2 regions of the Hydrogenophaga crocea genome follow, and region 2 is predicted to be linked to the other one. Evidence: riboswitches for the same ligand, from Rfam matches in the RefSeq annotation. Region 2 holds a riboswitch; the other holds the start of a gene.
The links. A riboswitch is a leader RNA that binds a small molecule or an ion and turns the genes downstream of it on or off. The one in region 2 is predicted to bind thiamine pyrophosphate.
Positions count from the first base shown of each region.

Region 1: it holds a riboswitch for thiamine pyrophosphate, as region 2 does, so the genes downstream of both, G9Q37_RS08325 (TonB-dependent siderophore receptor) here and thiC (phosphomethylpyrimidine synthase ThiC) in region 2, are expected to answer to the same signal.

Region 1 covers NZ_CP049989.1:1,746,072-1,755,265, forward strand. The annotation lists gene G9Q37_RS08290 (nitrite/sulfite reductase) at 1-26, shown strand, start outside; gene G9Q37_RS08295 (DUF934 domain-containing protein) at 37-432, shown strand; gene G9Q37_RS08300 (phosphoadenylyl-sulfate reductase) at 443-1,180, shown strand; gene cysD (sulfate adenylyltransferase subunit CysD) at 1,177-2,163, shown strand; gene G9Q37_RS08310 (sulfate adenylyltransferase subunit 1) at 2,163-3,467, shown strand; gene fdxA (ferredoxin FdxA) at 3,513-3,842, shown strand; gene G9Q37_RS08320 (NAD(P)/FAD-dependent oxidoreductase) at 3,844-4,896, shown strand; TPP riboswitch at 4,929-5,031, shown strand; gene G9Q37_RS08325 (TonB-dependent siderophore receptor) at 5,101-7,281, shown strand; tRNA gene G9Q37_RS08330 (tRNA-Asn) at 7,340-7,415, shown strand; gene G9Q37_RS08335 (VanZ family protein) at 7,496-7,843, shown strand; gene aat (leucyl/phenylalanyl-tRNA--protein transferase) at 7,874-8,641, shown strand; gene G9Q37_RS08345 (arginyltransferase) at 8,638-9,194, shown strand, end outside.
Region 2 covers NZ_CP049989.1:267,076-276,269, reverse strand. The annotation lists gene G9Q37_RS01280 (TRAP transporter large permease) at 1-208, opposite strand, end outside; gene G9Q37_RS01275 (TRAP transporter small permease) at 225-755, opposite strand; gene G9Q37_RS01270 (GntR family transcriptional regulator) at 866-1,516, shown strand; TPP riboswitch at 1,550-1,663, shown strand; gene thiC (phosphomethylpyrimidine synthase ThiC) at 1,774-3,639, shown strand; gene G9Q37_RS01260 (FAD-dependent oxidoreductase) at 3,643-4,734, shown strand; gene thiS (sulfur carrier protein ThiS) at 4,715-4,936, shown strand; gene G9Q37_RS01250 (thiazole synthase) at 4,996-5,742, shown strand; gene G9Q37_RS01245 (thiamine phosphate synthase) at 5,751-6,827, shown strand; partial or broken gene G9Q37_RS21745 (DUF1653 domain-containing protein) at 6,824-7,051, shown strand; gene G9Q37_RS21740 (oxidoreductase-like domain-containing protein) at 7,070-7,288, shown strand; gene G9Q37_RS01235 (PA0069 family radical SAM protein) at 7,276-8,364, opposite strand; gene G9Q37_RS01230 (glycerate kinase type-2 family protein) at 8,458-9,194, opposite strand, start outside.

The DNA of each region.
Region 1 (9,194 bases), 1.5 Mb from region 2:
CCGCGCGCACGACCGAAACCGCCTGAGGACCGCGCCATGACCATCGAACTCTTCCTGGCCGACCGCTTCACCCCCGCCGAGAGCGAGGCCGAGCGCCGCGTGCTCGCCAACACCGACGACCCGCGCGAGACCGACCTCACGGGCGTGCGCGTGGTGGAGCTGCAATTCCCCAAGTTCACCGACGGCCGCGCCTTCAGCCAGGCCTTTCTGCTGCGCCGCCGCCTGGGCTTCACGGGCGAGATCCGCGCCACCGGCGACGTGCTGATCGACCAGGTGCTGCAGATGCAGCGCAGCGGCTTCACGCAGGCCGTGCTGGCCGCGGGCCAGGACCTGGCCCACGCGCAGCGCCTGCTCGCGCACTACCCCGGCTTCTACCAGGGCGATGCGGTGCACACCGCGCCACAAACCGCCGCATCAGCCGCCGCCGCCTGAGGACCGCCCCATGAGTGCCATCGACCTCTACGACCGCCCCTCGGCCGATTTCGACACCAAGGTGCAGCGCGCCATTGCACTGCTGCAGGCGCAGGCCGCGCTGCACCCGCGGCTGACCCAGGCATCCAGCCTGGGCGCCGAAGACATGGTGGTCACGCACCTGATCCACCTGGCCGGCATCGAGGCCAGCGTGTTCGTGCTCGACACCGGCAAGCTGCACGCCGAAACCCTGGCGCTGATCCCGCGGATCGAGCAGCGCTACGCCACCGCCGTGCGCGTGTTCCGCCCGCAGCACGAAGCCGTGGTGCACTTCGTGCGCCAGAACGGCGACGACGCGATGTACCGCAGCATCGAGCTGCGCAAGGCCTGCTGCGACGTGCGCAAGATGGAGCCGCTGGCGCGCGCCCTCGACGGCCACGACGGCTGGATCACCGGCCTGCGCCGCGAGCAGTCGAACGCACGCGCCGACGTGGGCGAGGTGGTGCAGGAGCCCGCGCGCGTGAAGCTCAACCCCCTGGTCGACTGGACCTGGGGCGATGTGTGGCATTTCATCGCCACGCACCAGTTGCCCTACAACGAACTGCACGACCGCTTCTTCCCCAGCATCGGCTGCGAGCCCTGCACCCGCGCCATCAGCGTCGGCGAGGACTTCCGCGCCGGCCGCTGGTGGTGGGAGCAGGAAAGCGCCAAGGAATGCGGCCTGCATGTGCAAGCCGCCGTGTCCTCTCTTGATCGGACCCCCGCATGAACGCCCGCACCGAACCCGCCGTGGTCGAAACCGCCCTTTTGCACGATTCGCACGATTCGCACGAGATGCAGGCCTCGGCCCACCAGCTGAGCAACGCCCACCTCGACGCGCTCGAAGAGGAAACCATCTTCATCCTGCGCGAAGTGGCCGGCGCCTTCGAACGCCCCGCGCTGCTGTTCTCGGGCGGCAAAGACTCGCTGGTGATGCTCAAGTGCGCCGAGAAGGCCTTTGGCGCGGGCCGCATCCCCTACCCGCTGCTGATGATCGACACCGGCCACAACTTCCCCGAGGTGACCGACTTCCGCGACCAGCGCGCCCAGGAGCTGGGCGCCGAGCTGATCGTGCGCAGCGTGGAAGACTCGATGAAGCGCGGCACGGTGCGCCTGGCCCACCCGGGCGAGAGCCGCAACGTGCACCAGTCGGTCACGCTGCTCGAAGCGATCGAGGAATTCCGCTTCGACGCGCTGATCGGCGGCGCGCGCCGCGACGAGGAAAAGGCGCGCGCCAAGGAGCGCATCTTTTCGCACCGCGACAGCTTCGGCCAGTGGCAGCCCAAGGCCCAGCGCCCCGAGCTCTGGACCCTGTTCAACACCCGGCTGCACAGCGGCGAGCACTTCCGCGTGTTCCCCATCAGCAACTGGACCGAGCTCGACGTGTGGCAGTACATCGCGCGCGAAAACATCGCCCTGCCCTCGATCTACTACACGCACCGCCGCGAAGTGGTGGACCGCCGCGGCCTGCTCGTGCCGGTGACCGAACTCACCCCGCCGCGCGAGGGCGAGCGGGTGGAGCTGCGCGACGTGCGTTTCCGCACCGTGGGTGACATCACCTGCACCTGCCCGGTGGAGAGCACCGCCGCGACGCCCCAGGACATCGTGATCGAGACCCTGGCCGCCGAGGTCAGCGAGCGCGGCGCCACGCGCATGGACGACAAGACCAGCGACGCCTCGATGGAGCGCCGCAAGAAAGAGGGCTACTTCTGATGAGCACCGCCACCGCCACCCCCGTCGCCGAAGACACCCGCGCCGCGCTGCGCCTGATCACCTGCGGCAGCGTCGACGACGGCAAGAGCACCCTGATCGGCCGCCTGCTGGTGGACAGCAAGGCCGTGCTGCAGGACCACCTGGCCGGCGTGCAGCGCCAGGGCCAGACCGACCTCGCCCTGCTCACCGACGGCCTGTCGGCCGAGCGCGAGCAAGGCATCACCATCGACGTGGCCTACCGCTACTTCAGCACCGAGGCGCGCAAGTTCATCATCGGCGACGCCCCCGGCCACGAGCAGTACACGCGCAACATGGTCACGGCCGCGAGCAGCGCCGACGCCGCGGTGGTGCTGGTCGACGCCACCAAGCTCGACTGGCGCAACCCCGCGCTCGCGCTGCTGCCGCAGACGCGCCGCCACAGCCTGCTGCTCAAGCTGCTGCGCGTGCCCTCCGTGGTGTTCGCGGTGAACAAGCTCGACGCCGTGGAAGACAGCGCCCTGGCCTTCGCGCACATCGGTGCCGCGTTGCGCGCCTTCGCCGTGCAGGCCGAACTCGCCTTCAAGGCCGTGGTGCCGGTGTCGGCCCTCAAGGGCTGGAACGTGGTCGACGGCCCCGAGGCCGCCGGCTGGTGCGGCTACCAGGGCCCTACGCTGCTCGAACTGCTCGAACAGCTGCCCGTGACCGCGCCCGACGCCGCGCTGCCGCTGGCCTTTCCGGTGCAGTGGGTGGAGAAGTTCTCGTCCTCGTCGGACACCTCGCAGGGCCGCCGCGTGTTCTGGGGCCGCGTGGCCGCGGGCACGCTCGCCGCGGGCCAGCGCGTGCGCGTGGCGCCCCACGGCCAGACCGCCGTCGTGGCCCAGGTGCTCGACCACGTGCGCCAGCCCGGCACCGTGGCCGCGGGCCACAGCGCGGGCATCGTGCTCGACCGCGAGCTCGACGTCTCGCGCGGCGACTGGCTGCTGGCCGTGGACGAGGCCGGCGAGTCGCTCGCGCCGCAGCGCGAGATCGCCGCCACCCTGGCCTGGCTCGACGACGAGCCCCTGCTGCCCGGCCGCACCTACTGGGCGCTGCACGGGCACCGCTGGGTCAAGGCCAAGGTCAAGCGCATCGTGCACCAGCTCGACATCCACACCCTGGCCGAGCACGACGCCACCGAGCTGCCGCCCAACGCCATCGGCCACGTGGAGCTCGCGCTGCAGGAGCCGCTCGCGGTGCAGCCCTTCGTGCGCTCGCGCGCCCTCGGTGCGCTGGTGCTCGTGGACACCGCCAGCCACCGCACGGCCGCCGCGGTGCTGGTGCGCTGAGCCCGCCGTAAAATCGCTGTTTTCCGAATTCCCGCCCACCCCACCATGACCCACGTCGTCACCGAAGCCTGCATCCGCTGCAAATACACCGACTGCGTCGATGTCTGCCCCGTGGACTGCTTCCGCGAAGGTCCGAACTTCCTCACGATCGACCCCGACGAGTGCATCGATTGCGCGGTCTGCATCCCCGAGTGCCCGGTGAGCGCGATTTACGCGGAAGAAGACCTGCCCAAGGACCAGCTTCACATGACCGAGCTCAACGCCGAGCTCGCCAAGCTGCCCACCTGGAAGAGCATCACCAAGCGCAAGGCCCCGCTGCCCGACGCCGAGGAGTGGAAAGACCGCACCGGCAAACTCGGCGAGCTGATCCGCTGAGATGTCCGACATTGCGCCGATCGAAACCGATGCCCTGGTGATCGGCGCCGGCCCGGCAGGCCTGTGGCAGGTGTTCCAGCTCGGCCTGCAGGGCATCGCGGCGCAGGTGATCGACGCCTTGCCGCACCTGGGTGGCCAGCTCGCCGAGCTCTACCCCGACAAACCGATCTACGACATCCCCGGCCTGCCGGTCTGCACCGGCCGTGAGCTGGTGCAGCGCCTGCAGCAGCAGGTGCGGCCGTTCGCGCCCACCCTGCACCTGGGACAGTCGGTGACCACGCTGCAGCGCGAGGCCGACCAGCGCTGGCGCGTGGGCAGCAGCGCCGGCACCACCTTCCTCGCGCGCACCGTGTTCATCGCCGCGGGCGTGGGCGCGTTCCAGCCCAAACGCCTCAAGCTCGAAGGCATCGAGGCCTTCGAGCCCGCCCAGGTGCAGCACCGCCTCGACGACCCCGCGGCCTTCGCGGGCCGGCACGTGGTGGTGCACGGCGGCGACGACCTCGCGATCGATTGGGCCCTGCGCCTGCTCGACAGCCCCGCCCCGCCCGCGCGCCTGAGCCTGCTGCACCGCCGCGAGGTGCTGGGCTCGGACGACCCGGCCGCGCTCGAACGCGTGCAGGCCGCGATCGCCGCAGGCCGCATCGCGCTCGTGGTGGGCCAGCCCACGGGCCTGCGCGCCCAGGCCGGGCGGCTGCAGGCGCTCGAGCTGCTCGACCCGCAAGGCCAGCCGCAAACCCTGGCGCTCGACCACCTGCTGGTGGCGCTGGGCCTGTCGCCCCGCCTGGGCCCGGTGGCCGACTGGGGCCTGGCGATGGAGCGCAAGCAGCTCGTGGTCCAGCCCGAGAGCTGCGAAACCAGCGAGGCGGGCCTGTTCGCGGTGGGCGACATCAACACCTACCCGGGCAAGAAGAAGCTGATCCTCTGCGGCTTCCACGAGGCCACACTCGCGGCCTTCGCCGCGGCCGCGCAGCTGCGCCCCGACGAGCGCCTGCCGCTGCAGTACACCACCACAAGCCCCAGGCTCAAACGGCTGCTGGGCGTCGCTCCGGGCTAGGGCCCGATACAATCCGCGCGCGTTTTCACCAACGCATCCGCTAGGGGTGTTGTGGCCTTCGCCGGCCGCGACTGAGAGAGTCCCTTCGAACCTGATTGAGGTAATCCTCGCGCAGGGAAGCAGCAGCGAAGCAGCCACCGCACGCCGTGCGGCCCCGGCCGCCCGCCACGCCCACCTGCCATGGACCGTCACCGGACCCACCACATGGCAACGCACAACCGATTCCGTCTGCTCCCCGTGGCCCTCGCGGCCGCGCTGTGCGCCACCGCGCACGCCCAGCCCGCCCAGCCCGCCCCGCGCGCCGACACCACGCTCGCGCCCGTCACCATCCGCAGCGCCGCGCAAGACGCCACGGCCGACGTCACCGGCTTCGGCGACCAGCCGCTGTCGTCGACCCCGGTGAGCGCCACCGTGGTCGGCAGCGATGCCATCGCCGACAGCGGCGCGCGCACGCTGCGCGACCTCTACCGCTTCGACAGCTCGGTGGGCGACGCCTACAACGCCGCGGGCTACTACGACTACGCGAGCGTGCGCGGCTTCGTGCTCGACCCGAGCTACAACTACCGCCGCGACGGCCTGCCCATCAGTGCCGAAACCAGCCTCTCGCTCGAACACCTCGAGCGTGTGGAACTGCTCAAGGGCACCAGCGGCATTCAGGCTGGCACCAGCGCGCCCGGCGGCCTGTTCAACGCCGTGGTCAAGCGCCCCACCAACGAGCCGCTGCGCCGCTTGCGCGCCGAGGTCAACAGCAACGGCAATGCGCTCACCCACCTCGACCTGGGCGGCCGGCTCGCCGAAGGCGACTTCGGCTACCGCCTCAACCTCGCGGGCGAACGGCTCAAGGGCGAGGCGCGCGGCACCGAGGGCTGGCGCGGCCTGGCCGCGCTCGCGGTCGACGCGCGCCTCTCGCGCGACAGCCTGCTCGAAGCCGAGTTCGAACTCTCGCGCCGCCGCCAGCCCAGCGTGCCGGGCCTGAGCCTGCTCGGCAACGCGCTGCCGCCGGCCGACCCCAAGATCAACATCAACACCCAGCCCTGGAGCCAGCCAGTGGACTTCCGCAACTTCAGCGGCAGCCTGCGCTACACCCAGGCCATCGACGCGCGCTGGAATTGGCAGGCCCAGCTCGGCACGCAGCGCCTGCGCACCGACGACTTCCTCGCCTACCCGTTCGGCTGCTTCGACGCCGGCAGCGGCACCTACTATGCCGACCGCTACTGCCCCAACGGCGACTTCGATCTCTACGACTTCCGCAGCCTCAACGAGAAGCGCAACACCACCGCCGCGCAGTGGCGCATCAACGGCCAGTTCGAGACCGGCGCCGTGGGCCACAAGCTCTCGGCCGGCGTGCTCACCAGCCGGCTGCGTGTGCGCGGCCAGCCTCAGGCCGACAACAACGCCGCCGTGGGCACGGGCAACCTTTTCACGCTGCCCACGCTGCCCGCCGACCCGAGCTTCACCGACCCCTTCACCAACCGCACCGAACGCAGCACCGAGTTCTTCGCCACCGACGTGATCCAGTGGACGCCCGCGCTGCAGACCTGGCTGGGCCTGCGCCACACGCGCCTGGACCGCCAGAGCGTGCGCACCGACGGCAGCCGCGCCACTGACTACAGCCAGGACTTCACCACGCCCTGGCTCGCCATGAGCGTGAAGCTCAGCCCCGTGCACACGGCCTACGCGAGCTGGGGCCAGGGCGTGGAGTCGGAGGTGGTGGCGGGCCGCGCGCGCTACACCAACAACGGCGAGGCCCTGCCCGCGCTCAAGAGCGACCAGTGGGAGATCGGCGTCAAGGCCGACGACGGCCGCTCGCGCTGGCACGCCACGCTGTTCAATGTGGCGCGTCCGGTGTCGGCCGACCGCCTCAACACCGGCGCCAGCTGCAGCGACAGCACGCCGGGCTCGTGCACGCGCGTGATCGATGGCGAAGCGCGCCACCGCGGCCTCGAACTCGGGGGCGGCCGCCGCAGCGGTGCGTGGTCGTACGACACCAGCGTGACCTGGATCGACGCCGAGCGCCGCGACTCGGTGCTCACGCCCGCGCTCAACGGCAAGCGCCCCACCAACGTGCCGCAATGGGTGCTGCGCGCCAACCTCGGCTACAGCGTGGCCGCGGTGCCGGGCCTGCGCCTGGGCGCGCACCTCTCGCACGAAGGCAACCGCACGGTGCTGCCCGACGAGTCGATCAAGATCCCGTCGTGGACGCGTGTGGACGCCTCGCTGCGCTACGACACGCGCCTCATGAACCGACCCACCACCTGGACCGTGGCGATCCACAACCTGTTCGACCGCCGCTACTTCCAGGAATCGCCCTACCAGTACGAACACGTCTACCTGTTCCCCGGCGCCTCGCGCACCCTGCGCGTGGCGATGGACACCGCTTTCTGACAAGTTCGTGCGAGCGGACTCGAAAACGGCCCAAAATGACGCTATACTCTGAGGCTGTTCCCTGATAGCTCAGTCGGTAGAGCGACGGACTGTTAATCCGCAGGTCCCTGGTTCGAGTCCAGGTCGGGGAGCCACCCAACACACAGCAAAGGCCTTCATCCGAAGGCCTTTGTCGTTTCTGGAATCCGAGCCATCCGGCACGGCTCTGTCTCCCATGCGCACCCTGCTCCGCCTCGGCTTCTGGCTCAGCCTCAGCGTGCTGACCATCGCTTCGCTGGTCCCCGTGCAACTGCTGCCCCAGCAGGTCATGAGCATTTGGGACAAGGCCCAGCACGCGCTGGGCTTTGCGTGGCTCGCGGCGCTCGGGCTGCTCGCGTATCCGCGGCTCGTGTGGCCGCTGGCGGCCGGGCTCGTGCTCTGGGGCGGCGCGATCGAGCTCATGCAGTGGGGCACCGGCTGGCGCTATGGCGAATGGATCGACTGGCTGGCCGACGTGATCGGCATCACAGCGGCGTTGCTCGTGTGGCACTGCCTGCCCTCACGCTGGACGGGTCGCGCTTGATGCGCGGCGGGCGCTGCGCACAATAGCGCCATGACCCAGACGCCCCCCACCAGACCGCTGCCCTGGCTGGAGCCGGGGGAGCCGTTTCCGCCGGTGGAACAGGCCTGGGGCCCCAGCGATCCCGCACCCGGCCTGCTGGCCGCCGGTGGTGTGCTGGATGTGCCCACGCTGCAGGCCGCCTACGCGCGCGGCATCTTTCCCTGGTACAGCTCGGGCCAGCCCATTCTGTGGTGGAGCACCGACCCGCGCATGGTGCTCGAGCCCGCGCGCTTCAGGCTGCACCGCTCGCTGCGCAAGACCTTGCAGAAGCTGCTGCGCGAGCAGCGGCTCGAGGTGCGCTTCGACCACGACTTCCTGCGCGTGATCCAGGCCTGCGCCCAGACGCCGCGCGAGGGCCAGAGCGGCACCTGGATCCTGCCGGCCATGGTGCAGGCCTACACCCGCCTGCACCGCGCAGGCACGGCCCATTGCGTGGAAACCTGGATCGACGGCGAGCTGTGCGGCGGGCTGTACGCGGTCAACCTCGGCGGCATGGTGTTCGGCGAATCCATGTTCAGCCGCCGCAGCGACGCGTCCAAGATCGCGCTCGCGGCGCTGGTGGCGTTTTGCCGCGCGCACGGCATCACGCTGATCGACTGCCAGCAGGACACGGCCCACCTGGCCTCGCTCGGCGGGCGCCTGATGCCGCGCGACGCCTTCGTCCAGCACGTGCGTCTGGCATTGCTGCAGCCCGCCCCGCACTGGGAATTCAGCCCCCTATACTGGCGCGAAATCCTCACCTCTGACGACGGCGCGTGACGCACCCCAAGGAACTCCCGCTCCAGGCGCTGCAGTTTTACGCGACGGCGCCTTACCCGTGCAGCTACCTCGCGGGCCGGCAGGCGCGCTCCCAGGTGGCCACGCCCAGCCACCTCATCCACAACGACGCGTACTCGGACCTCGTCACGCACGGCTTCCGGCGCAGCGGCATGTTCACCTACCGGCCGTATTGCGACGGCTGCAACGCCTGCATCCCGCTGCGCGTGCCGGTGAACGGCTTCACGCCCAACCGCAGCCAGCGCCGCGCCCAGCGCCAGCACGCCGGTCTGATCACGCGCGTGCTCAAGCTGTGCTTCGTGCCCGAGCACTACCAGCTCTACCTGCGCTACCAGAACAGCCGCCACGCCGGCGGCGGCATGGACCACGACAGCGTCGACCAGTACACGCAGTTCCTGCTGCAAAGCCGCGTCAACTCGCGGCTCGTGGAGTTTCACGAACCCGACGCGAACGGCGAGCCGTCGCGCCTGGTCATGGTCTCGATCATCGACGTGCTCAACGACGGCCTGTCGGCCGTCTACACCTTCTACGAGCC
Region 2 (9,194 bases):
CGGTCATGAGCTCGGCCGCGAGGATGAAGAAGGGAATGGCCATCAACGGGAAGCTGTCGAGGCCGCTGAAGAGGTTCTGCATCACCACCAGTTCGCTCAGGCCGGGCTTGAGCCACACGGCCACGAGGCCGGCGATGAGCATGGCGAAGGCGATGGGTGCGCCCAGCACCATGAGGGCGAGAAACACCAGGCCGAGAACGGTCGTCATCGTGCGTGCTCCGTGCTCAGAGGGCCTGGGGGTCGAAGCCCTCGACCCGCTCCCATTCGCCCTGGACAATCCAGCGCCGCGCCACCATGGCCAGGTGCACCAGCATCAGCGCCGCGCCCAGCGGCAGCGCGAGGTAGACCTTGCCGAGCGACCAGCCCAGCACGGGCGACTCCTGGTACCAGGCGAAGTCCACGTATTCGATGCCCAGCCACAGCACCAGGGCCAGCGTGGCCGCCACGATGAGCACGATGAGGGCGCGCAGCAGGCGCGCCAGCGCAGGCGGCAGCGCCACCTGCAAGGTGTCGATCGCGATGTGCCCGCCCACGCGCAGCGCAGGACCAGCGCCGAGGAAGGCGGCCCAGATCATCATGTAGCGCGTGGCCTCTTCCACCCAGGGATAGGAATGGCCGAACGCGTAGCGCGTGATCACATTGCCGATGACCAGCACGGCCATCACACCGAGCAGGCCGATCAGCGCCCAGCGGTTGGCGGCGAGGAAAGCGCGCGCCAGCGGATGCGCGGGCGCGGCGGAAGGCGGGGAGCTCAAGGCGTGTCTCCGGGTTGTTCTGCTTGACGCGGTGTCGGCTATCGTATCTGATATCTCAGATCTCAAATCAGCAATAACCCTATACTCGCGGCCTCACGAGCCTCATCCCCATGAACGCCGCCCTTGAACTGCAACGCCCCCGCCTGCTCACCGATGTGGTGGGCGAACGCATCCGCGAGGCCATCGTCACGGGCGACCTGAAGCTGGGCGAACAGGTGTCGGAGGCGCAGCTCGCGGCGCGCATGGGCGTGAGCAAGACGCCGGTGCGCGAAGCGCTGGTGCGTCTGCAGTCGCAGGGCCTGGTCGAGATCCATCCGCAGCGCGGCACCTTCGTGTTCACGCTGTCGCCGCAGCAGCTCGCACACCTGCTGCAGTTCCGCGCCATGGTCGAGATCGAGGCGCTGCGCGAGGCCATGGCCACGCACCCGCAGGCGCTGCTGCAGCGCATGGCGCAGTGCGTGAAGGAGATGAAGGTGGCCGAGCGCGCCAAGGACCTGCCGGCCCTCGCGCGCATCGACATGAGCTTCCACCACGCCTTCTTCGAGTGCTGCGACAACCAGTACCTGCGCGCGAGCTACGAGCTGCTGCGCCACCAGCTCACGGCGCTGCGCCACCGCTCGCCGATCAGCAACGCGGTGTCCAGCCACCAGGTGCTGGTCGACGCGGTGGAAGACCAGGACCCGAAGAAGGCCGCGGCGCTGCTGCGCGGCCACGTGCTCGAGAACGAGCCGCGCTACCTGCAAGCCTGCGGCAAGGCCTGACTTGACGGCCCCCCGCGGCTGCCGCGTACACTGCGCGCTGCTCCGGGGTGCACCGGCCTGCAAAGGCCCGCGCTGAGATGGCTGTGAAGCCGAACCCGTGAACTTGATCCGGCTAGTACCGGCGAAAGAAGAGCGCATGCCCACACCGGGCGTGTCATGGCCAGGCCCTTGGTGGGCGCAGGGCCCGTGGCGCGCCCCCGTTGGCGGTCCTCCGGAGCAGACACCCCGCCGTGTTTGCCCGCCCTCTGGAGACCGCCATGAACGCCCCCGACACCTTTGCCCCGCTGCTCACGCTGACGCGCGAGCCCTTTCCCGCTTCCACCAAGGTCTTCGTGCCCGGCGCACTGCCGGGTGTTCGCGTGCCCATGCGCGAGATCGCGCTCACCAACGGCGAGCGCGTGACGGTCTACGACACCTCGGGCCCCTACACCGACCCCACGGCGCAGATCGACGTGCGCCAGGGCCTGGCGCCGGTGCGCGCAGCCTGGATCGACGCCCGCGGCGACACCGAGGCCTACGCGGGCCGTGAACGCCAGGCGCTCGACGATGGTGCGAAGCACGAGGCCCCGAATTCAAGTGCGACCGAGCGCCTCGCCGCGCTGCGCGCCGAAGCCGCGGCGCTGCAGCGCACGCCGCGCCGCGCCCGGACCGGCCGCAACGTGACCCAGATGCACTACGCGCGGCAGGGCATCGTTACGCCCGAGATGGAGTACGTGGCGATCCGCGAGAACGGCAAGCGCGAGTGGATGCAGGAATACCTGGGCGACGCCGAGCGCGAGGCGCGCCTGCGCGGCAACCCCATGGGTGCGCGCATCCCCGAGCGGATCACGCCCGAGTTCGTGCGCGACGAGGTGGCGCGCGGGCGCGCGATCATTCCCGCCAACATCAACCACCCCGAGCTCGAGCCCATGGCCATCGGCCGCAACTTCGGGGTGAAGATCAACGCCAACATCGGCAACTCGGCGGTCACCTCGAGCATCGAGGAAGAGGTGGAAAAACTCGTGTGGTCGATCCGCTGGGGCGGCGACACCGTGATGGACCTGTCCACGGGCAGGAACATCCACACCACGCGCGATTGGATCGTGCGCAACTCACCGGTGCCCATCGGCACCGTGCCGATCTACCAGGCGCTCGAAAAAGTGGGCGGCGTGGCCGAGGACCTGAGCTGGGCGGTGTTCCGCGACACGCTGATCGAGCAGGCCGAACAGGGCGTGGACTACTTCACCATCCACGCGGGCCTGCGCCTGCCCTTCATTCCGCTCACCACGAAGCGGCGCACCGGCATCGTCTCGCGCGGCGGCTCCATCCTGGCCAAGTGGTGCATCACGCACCACAAGGAGAACTTCCTCTACACGCACTTCGAAGAGATCTGCGACATCATGAAGGCCTACGACGTGAGCTTCTCGCTCGGCGACGGCCTGCGCCCCGGCAGCGCCGCCGACGCCAACGACGAGGCGCAATTCGCCGAGCTGCGCACGCTCGGCGAACTCACGCAGATCGCGTGGAAGCACGATGTGCAGACCATGATCGAAGGCCCCGGCCACGTGCCCATGCACCTGATCCAGGCCAACATGGACGAGCAGCTCAAGCACTGCCACGAGGCGCCCTTCTACACCCTGGGCCCGCTCACCATCGACATCGCCCCGGGCTACGACCACATCGCCAGCGCGATCGGCGCGGCCATGATCGGCTGGATGGGCACGGCCATGCTGTGCTACGTGACGCCCAAGGAACACCTGGGACTGCCCGACCGCGACGACGTCAAGCAGGGCATCATCGCCTACAAGATCGCGGCCCACGCGGCCGACATCGCCAAGGGCCACCCGGGCGCACGCGCGCGCGACGACGCCATGAGCAAGGCGCGCTTCGAGTTCCGCTGGCGCGACCAGTTCGCGCTCGGTCTCGACCCCGACACCGCCGAGGCCTACCACGACGAGACCCTGCCCAAGGACTCGAGCAAGGAAGCGCACTTCTGCTCCATGTGCGGCCCCAAGTTCTGCTCGATGAAGATCACGCAGGACGTGCGCGAGTACGCCGAGCGCGGCATGGCCGAGAAGTCGGCCGCGTTCAAGGCCGCGGGCGGCGCGTTCTACGTGCCGCTCGAAACGCTGAAGAAGGGCTGAGCCATGGCCCGCATCGCGATCGCGGGCGCGGGCGTCGCGGGCCGGCTCATGGCCTGGCGACTCGCGCACGCCGGGCATTCGGTGAGCGTGTTCGACCCCGCCGACGGGCCGTGCCCACCGCCCCCAGCCCATACAGGTGGGGGTTCCCCAGGCGGGCGTTCCGGCGCCGCGGGCTTCAGCGCCGCCGGCATGCTCAGCCCCATCGCCGAACTCGACCACGCCGATGCGCGCATCGCGCGGCTCGGCTGGCGCTCGCTGCCGCGCTGGCAGGCCATCGGGGCCGCGCTCGGGGGCGCCGAGCCCTTGGTGCGCACACAGGGCAGCCTGCTGCTCGCGCACGGCAGCGACCGCGGCGCGGCCGCGCGCGTGCTGGCGCGCATCGCGGCCGTGCCCGAAGCCCCGGCCCCCGAGCCGCTCGACGCGGCGCAGCAGCGCGCGCTCGAACCCGCGCTCGCGCCCGGCCTGCTGGCCTGGCACCTGCCCGGCGAAGGCCAGGTGCTGCCCGGCGAACTGCTGCAGGCGCTGGCCGAGCAGGCCCCGGGCGTGCGCTGGCATTGGGGCACCGCCATTTGCAGCGTGGACCCGGGCCGCCTGCGCGACAGCCACGGCCGCGAACACCGCTGCGAGCTCGCGGTGGACACGCGCGGCCTGGGCGCGCGGCCACAGGTGGCGCTGCGCGGCGTGCGCGGCGAGCTCGTGTGGCTGCACGCGCCCGGCGTGCCACTGGCGCGGCCGCTGCGCCTGCTGCACCCGCGCCACCGCGTCTACCTGGTGCCGCGCCCGGGCGGACGCATCGTGGTGGGCGCAAGCGAGATCGAAAGCGAAGACACCTCGGCGCCGAGCCTGCGCAGCACCGTGGAGTTGCTGAGCGCCGCGCACAGCCTGGTGCCCGAACTCGCCGAGGCGCGCATCGAGCGCCTGGACAGCCACCTGCGCCCCGCGCGCACCGACCACCTGCCCTTCGTGCACCACGAAAGCGGCCTGCTGCGCCTCAACGGCCTGTTCCGCCACGGCTGGCTGATCGCCCCCGCGCTGGTGCAGGACGCGCTCGCCGCCGCGGGCCTGGAGAACCCCCATGACACCGCCACCGCCTGAGGCCACCGTGCACTTCAACGACCATCCACTGCCCTGCCCCGAAGGCCTCACCCTCGCGGCCCTGCTCGAACAGCAGGGCGTGAACCCCGCGCGCGTGGCCACCGCGCTCAACGCGCGCTTCGTGCCGCGCGAAGCACGCGCGCAAACGCCGCTGCGCGCGGGCGATGTGGTCGTCACGTTCGAAGCCATCGTTGGAGGCTGAAAGTGAACACCGCAACCGAGACCTGGACCGCCTACGGCAAAGCCCTGCCCAGCCGCCTCATGATCGGCACCGCGGGCTACCCCTCACCCGCGGTGCTGCGCGACGCGATCGCCGCCAGCGGCGCGGCGGTGGTCACCGTGGGACTGCGGCGCACGCTCGCGGCCGCGGGCGACAACGGCTTTCTGGGCGAGTTGCTCACCGAGCTGCGCGCGCGCGGCCTGCACCTGCTGCCCAACACCGCGGGCTGCCGCAGCGCGCGCGAGGCCGTGGCCCTGGCCCACATGGCGCGCGAGCTGCACGGCACGCGCTGGATCAAGCTCGAGGTGGTGGGCGACGAGCACACCCTGCAGCCCGACCCCTGGGGCACGCTCGAGGCCGCGACCGAGCTCGTGCGCGCGGGCTTCGCGGTGTTCCCCTACTGCACCGACGACCTCGTGAGCTGCCAGCGCCTGCTCGATGCGGGCTGCGAACTGCTCATGCCCTGGGGCGCGCCGATCGGCTCGGGCCAGGGCCTGCTCAACCCCTGGGCCTTGCGCACGCTGCGCGCGCGGCTGCCCGGCGTGCCCCTGGTGGTCGACGCCGGCATCGGCGCGCCCTCGCACGCGGCGCAGGCGCTCGAGCTCGGCTTCGACGCTGTGCTGCTCAACTCGGCCGTGTCGCAGGCGCGCGACCCGGTGGCCATGGCGTCCGCCTTCGGCGACGCGGTGCGCGCGGGCCGCCTGGCCTTCGAGGCCGGCGTGATGGCGCCGCAGGACATGGCCGTGGCCAGCACACCCGTGGCCGGCCGGCCGCTGCTGATCGGATGAGGCCCGCCATGAGCGAATCGCCTGTGCTGCGCATCGGTGCGCGCGAAGCCGCCGCGCGGCTGAACCTGCTCGCGGGCCACACGCCCGTGCCCATGCTCGCGCGCGTGCTGCGCGCGCGCGGCGCCGCGGCCGTGGTGATCACGGGCGACACGCACGACTGGCTCGACACGCCGCACGCGCAGGGCTGGCTGGCGCGCCCGCGCAGCGGGCCCGCCGACCACGCGGCGCGCTTCGAGGCCGCGCTCGCGCAGGGCTGGGTCGCGGCCGACGCCGCGGTGCTCGCGCGCCTGCCCGACCACGCCAGCGCGGCCGACCTGCCCGTGCTCTCGTGCGGCGACCGCCGCATCCCCTGGGTGCCGCCGCGCGACGCGCGGCCCGATGCTGGCGTCTACGCCATCGTCGACAGCGCGGCGCGCGTGCGCGCCTGCGCCGAGGCCGGCGCGCGGCTGGTGCAATTGCGCATCAAGGCCGAACGCGACCACCCCGCGCTCGTGCCCGAGTTGCGCGAGGCGCTGCGCGCTGCGCAGGCCCACGGCGCCACGCTGGTGGTCAACGACCACTGGCGCAGCGCGCTCGCCATCGGCGCGCCCGCGCTGCACCTGGGCCAGGAGGACTGGTTGTCGCTCGACGAGACCGAGCGTGCGGCCATCGCGGCCGCACAGGCCCTGGGCCTGCAACTCGGCCTGAGCTCGCACAGCCTGTGGGAACTGTGCCGCGCGCGCGGCGCGGCGCCCGCGATGGTGGCCTGCGGCCCGGTGTGGCCCACGCTCACCAAGGCCATGCCCTGGGTGCCGCAGGGCCTGGACAACCTCGCCTGGTGGGTGCGCATGGCGGGCCTGCCGGTGGTCGCGATCGGCGGCATCCTGGCGCCCGAGCAACTGGCGCAGGCCGCGGCCACGGGCGCGGCCACGGCCTGCGTGGTGCGCGGCCTGGGCGACGACCCGCACGCCACGCTGCCCGTGTGGCAGGCGGCCTGGCGCGAAGGCCGCTCGCGCTCGCGCATCACGCCCCCGGCCTGGCCACACCCTACACTCGCGCCCGACCGCCCTGCCCCCCCTGCCTCCCCTGCCCCCCTCCCCGCGTGACCGACCACGACCTGCCCCCGCTGACCCCGACCCCGCCGGGCCTGTACCGCCACTACAAGGGCGGCTGGTACGAGGTGATCGACACCGTGCGCTGCAGCGAGACGCTGCAGCCGCTGGTGCTGTACCGCGCGCTCTACGGCGCCCAGGGCCTGTGGGTGCGGCCCGCGGCCATGTTCAACGAGACGGGGCGGTTCGAAGGCCTCGAGCAAAAGCGCTTCCGCCGCATCCGCGCCGCCGACCTGATGCCGGCCGACCTTGCCACCGCGCACGCGCTGATCGCGCACCTGCGCCACCGCGCGCAGCGCGAAGGCATCGCGCTCGAGCAGGCCCTGCGCGCGCCGCCGCCCGAGCCCACCACCTGCTGTGGCCGCGGCTGCAACGGCTGCGTGTGGGAGGGCTACTACAACGCCGTGCGCTACTGGGCCGACGACGCGCTCGCGCTGCTCGATCAGAACAGCTGACCCTGGGCCGACAAGGCCCCGGGCGTGAAGCGCGTGGTGTCGAAGGGCGTGCGCTCCTGCTGGTAACCCAGGCGCGTGCAGGCCTTGTGGAAGCGCTGGCGCAGCAGGTCGGCCCAGGGGCCGCTGCCTTTCATGCGGGTGCCGAAGTCGCTGTCGTAGTCCTGGCCGCCGCGCATGTCCTGGATGCGCGCCATCACGCGACCCGCGCGATCGGGGCAGTGCTGCATGAGCCACTGGCGGAAGATGGGCGAGAGCTCCCAGGGCAGGCGCAGCACCTGGTAGAAGGCGCGCCGCGCGCCGGCCTCGCGCGCGGCTTCGAGCACCTGCTCCATGTCTTCGTTGAGGAAGGGGATCTGCGGCGACACGCTCACGCCCACGGGAATGCCGGCCTCGGCCAGGGTGCGGATGGTGCGCAGGCGCCGGTGCGGCGCGGCCGCGCGCGGTTCGAGCACGCGCGCGAGCCGGGCATCGAGCGTGGTCACCGTGACGTAGACCGCGGCCAGCCCGTTCGCGCCCATGGGCGCGAGCAGGTCGATGTCGCGCTCGACCCCGCTGCCCTTGGTGACGATGGCCAGCGGGTGCTGGGCGCGCGCGAGCACCTCCAGGCAGGCGCGCGTGAGCCTGAGTTCGCGCTCGATCGGCTGGTAGGCGTCGGTCACGGTGCCGATGGCGATGTGCTCGGGCCGGTAGCCCGGGCGCTGCAGCTCGCGCGCGAGCACCTCGGCGAGGCCGCGCTTGGCGATGAGCCGGGTCTCGAAATCGAGACCGGGGGAGAGGTTGAGGTAGCTGTGGCTGGGCCGCGCGTAGCAGTACACGCAGCCGTGCTCACAGCCGCGGTAGGGGTTGAGCCCGTGCAGGAAGCCGATGTCGGGCGAGGCGTTGGTGGTGATGGCGCTGCGCGCGTCCTCCCAGCTCACGCTGGTGGCGGGCGCCGGCTGCGCTTCGGCCTGGGCCTCGTCGAGCGTGCCCCAGCCGTCGTCGAAGGGATTGCGCTGCGCGGATTCGAAGCGGTGCGGCTGGCGAAAGCTCACGCCGCGGCCCTTGAGCAGGCCCACGGGGATGATGGTGTCGGTCATGGCAGGCACGGGAACAGTACTGTATGGGCGTACAGCATATTGCAGCGTCCGCGAGGCCGCCCCGCCACCCGTCGCCCGGGCCGCGCGTGGCGATCAGAGGATCAGCAACGCGCGGAAATCGTTGACGTTGGTGTGCGTGGGCCCGGTCACCACCAGGTCGCCGATGGCCGCGAAGTAGCCATAGGCGTCGTTGCGTTCGAGGTGGTCGGTCACCTTGTGGCCCAGTGCCGCGGCGCGCGCGAGCGTGTCGGGCGTGACCAGTGCGCCCGCGTTGTCCTCCACGCCGTCGATGCCGTCGGTGTCGGCCGCGAGCGCCCACACGCGTTCCTGGCCGCCCAGGGCCTGGGCCAGGCCCAGACAGAACTCGCCCGCGCGGCCGCCGCGGCCCTTGGGCGCGCCGTCGGGGCGCGGCTTGACCGTCACCGTGGTCTCGCCGCCGCTCAGGATCACGCAGGGTGCTTCGAAGCAGCTGCGGCCCAGCGCCACCGAACGCGCAAGCGCCGCGTGCACCTTGCCGACCTCGCGCGACTCGCCCTCGATCTCGTCGCTCAGGATGTGCGCCTGGAGGCCGAGCGCGCGCGCGGCCTCGGCCGCGGCCTCCAGGCTTTGCTGCGGCGTGGCGATCAGGTGCGTGTGGTGGCCCGCCAGGTGCGCATCGCCGGGCTTGGGCGTTTCGAGCTCGCTGCGTTCGAGCGCCGCGCGCACCGGCGCGGGCACGGCGATGCGGTAGCGGTCGAGGATGGCGAGCGCGTCGGCGCAGGTGCTGGCGTCGGCCACGGTGGGGCCGCTGGCGATCACGCTCACGTCGTCGCCGGGCACGTCGCTGATGG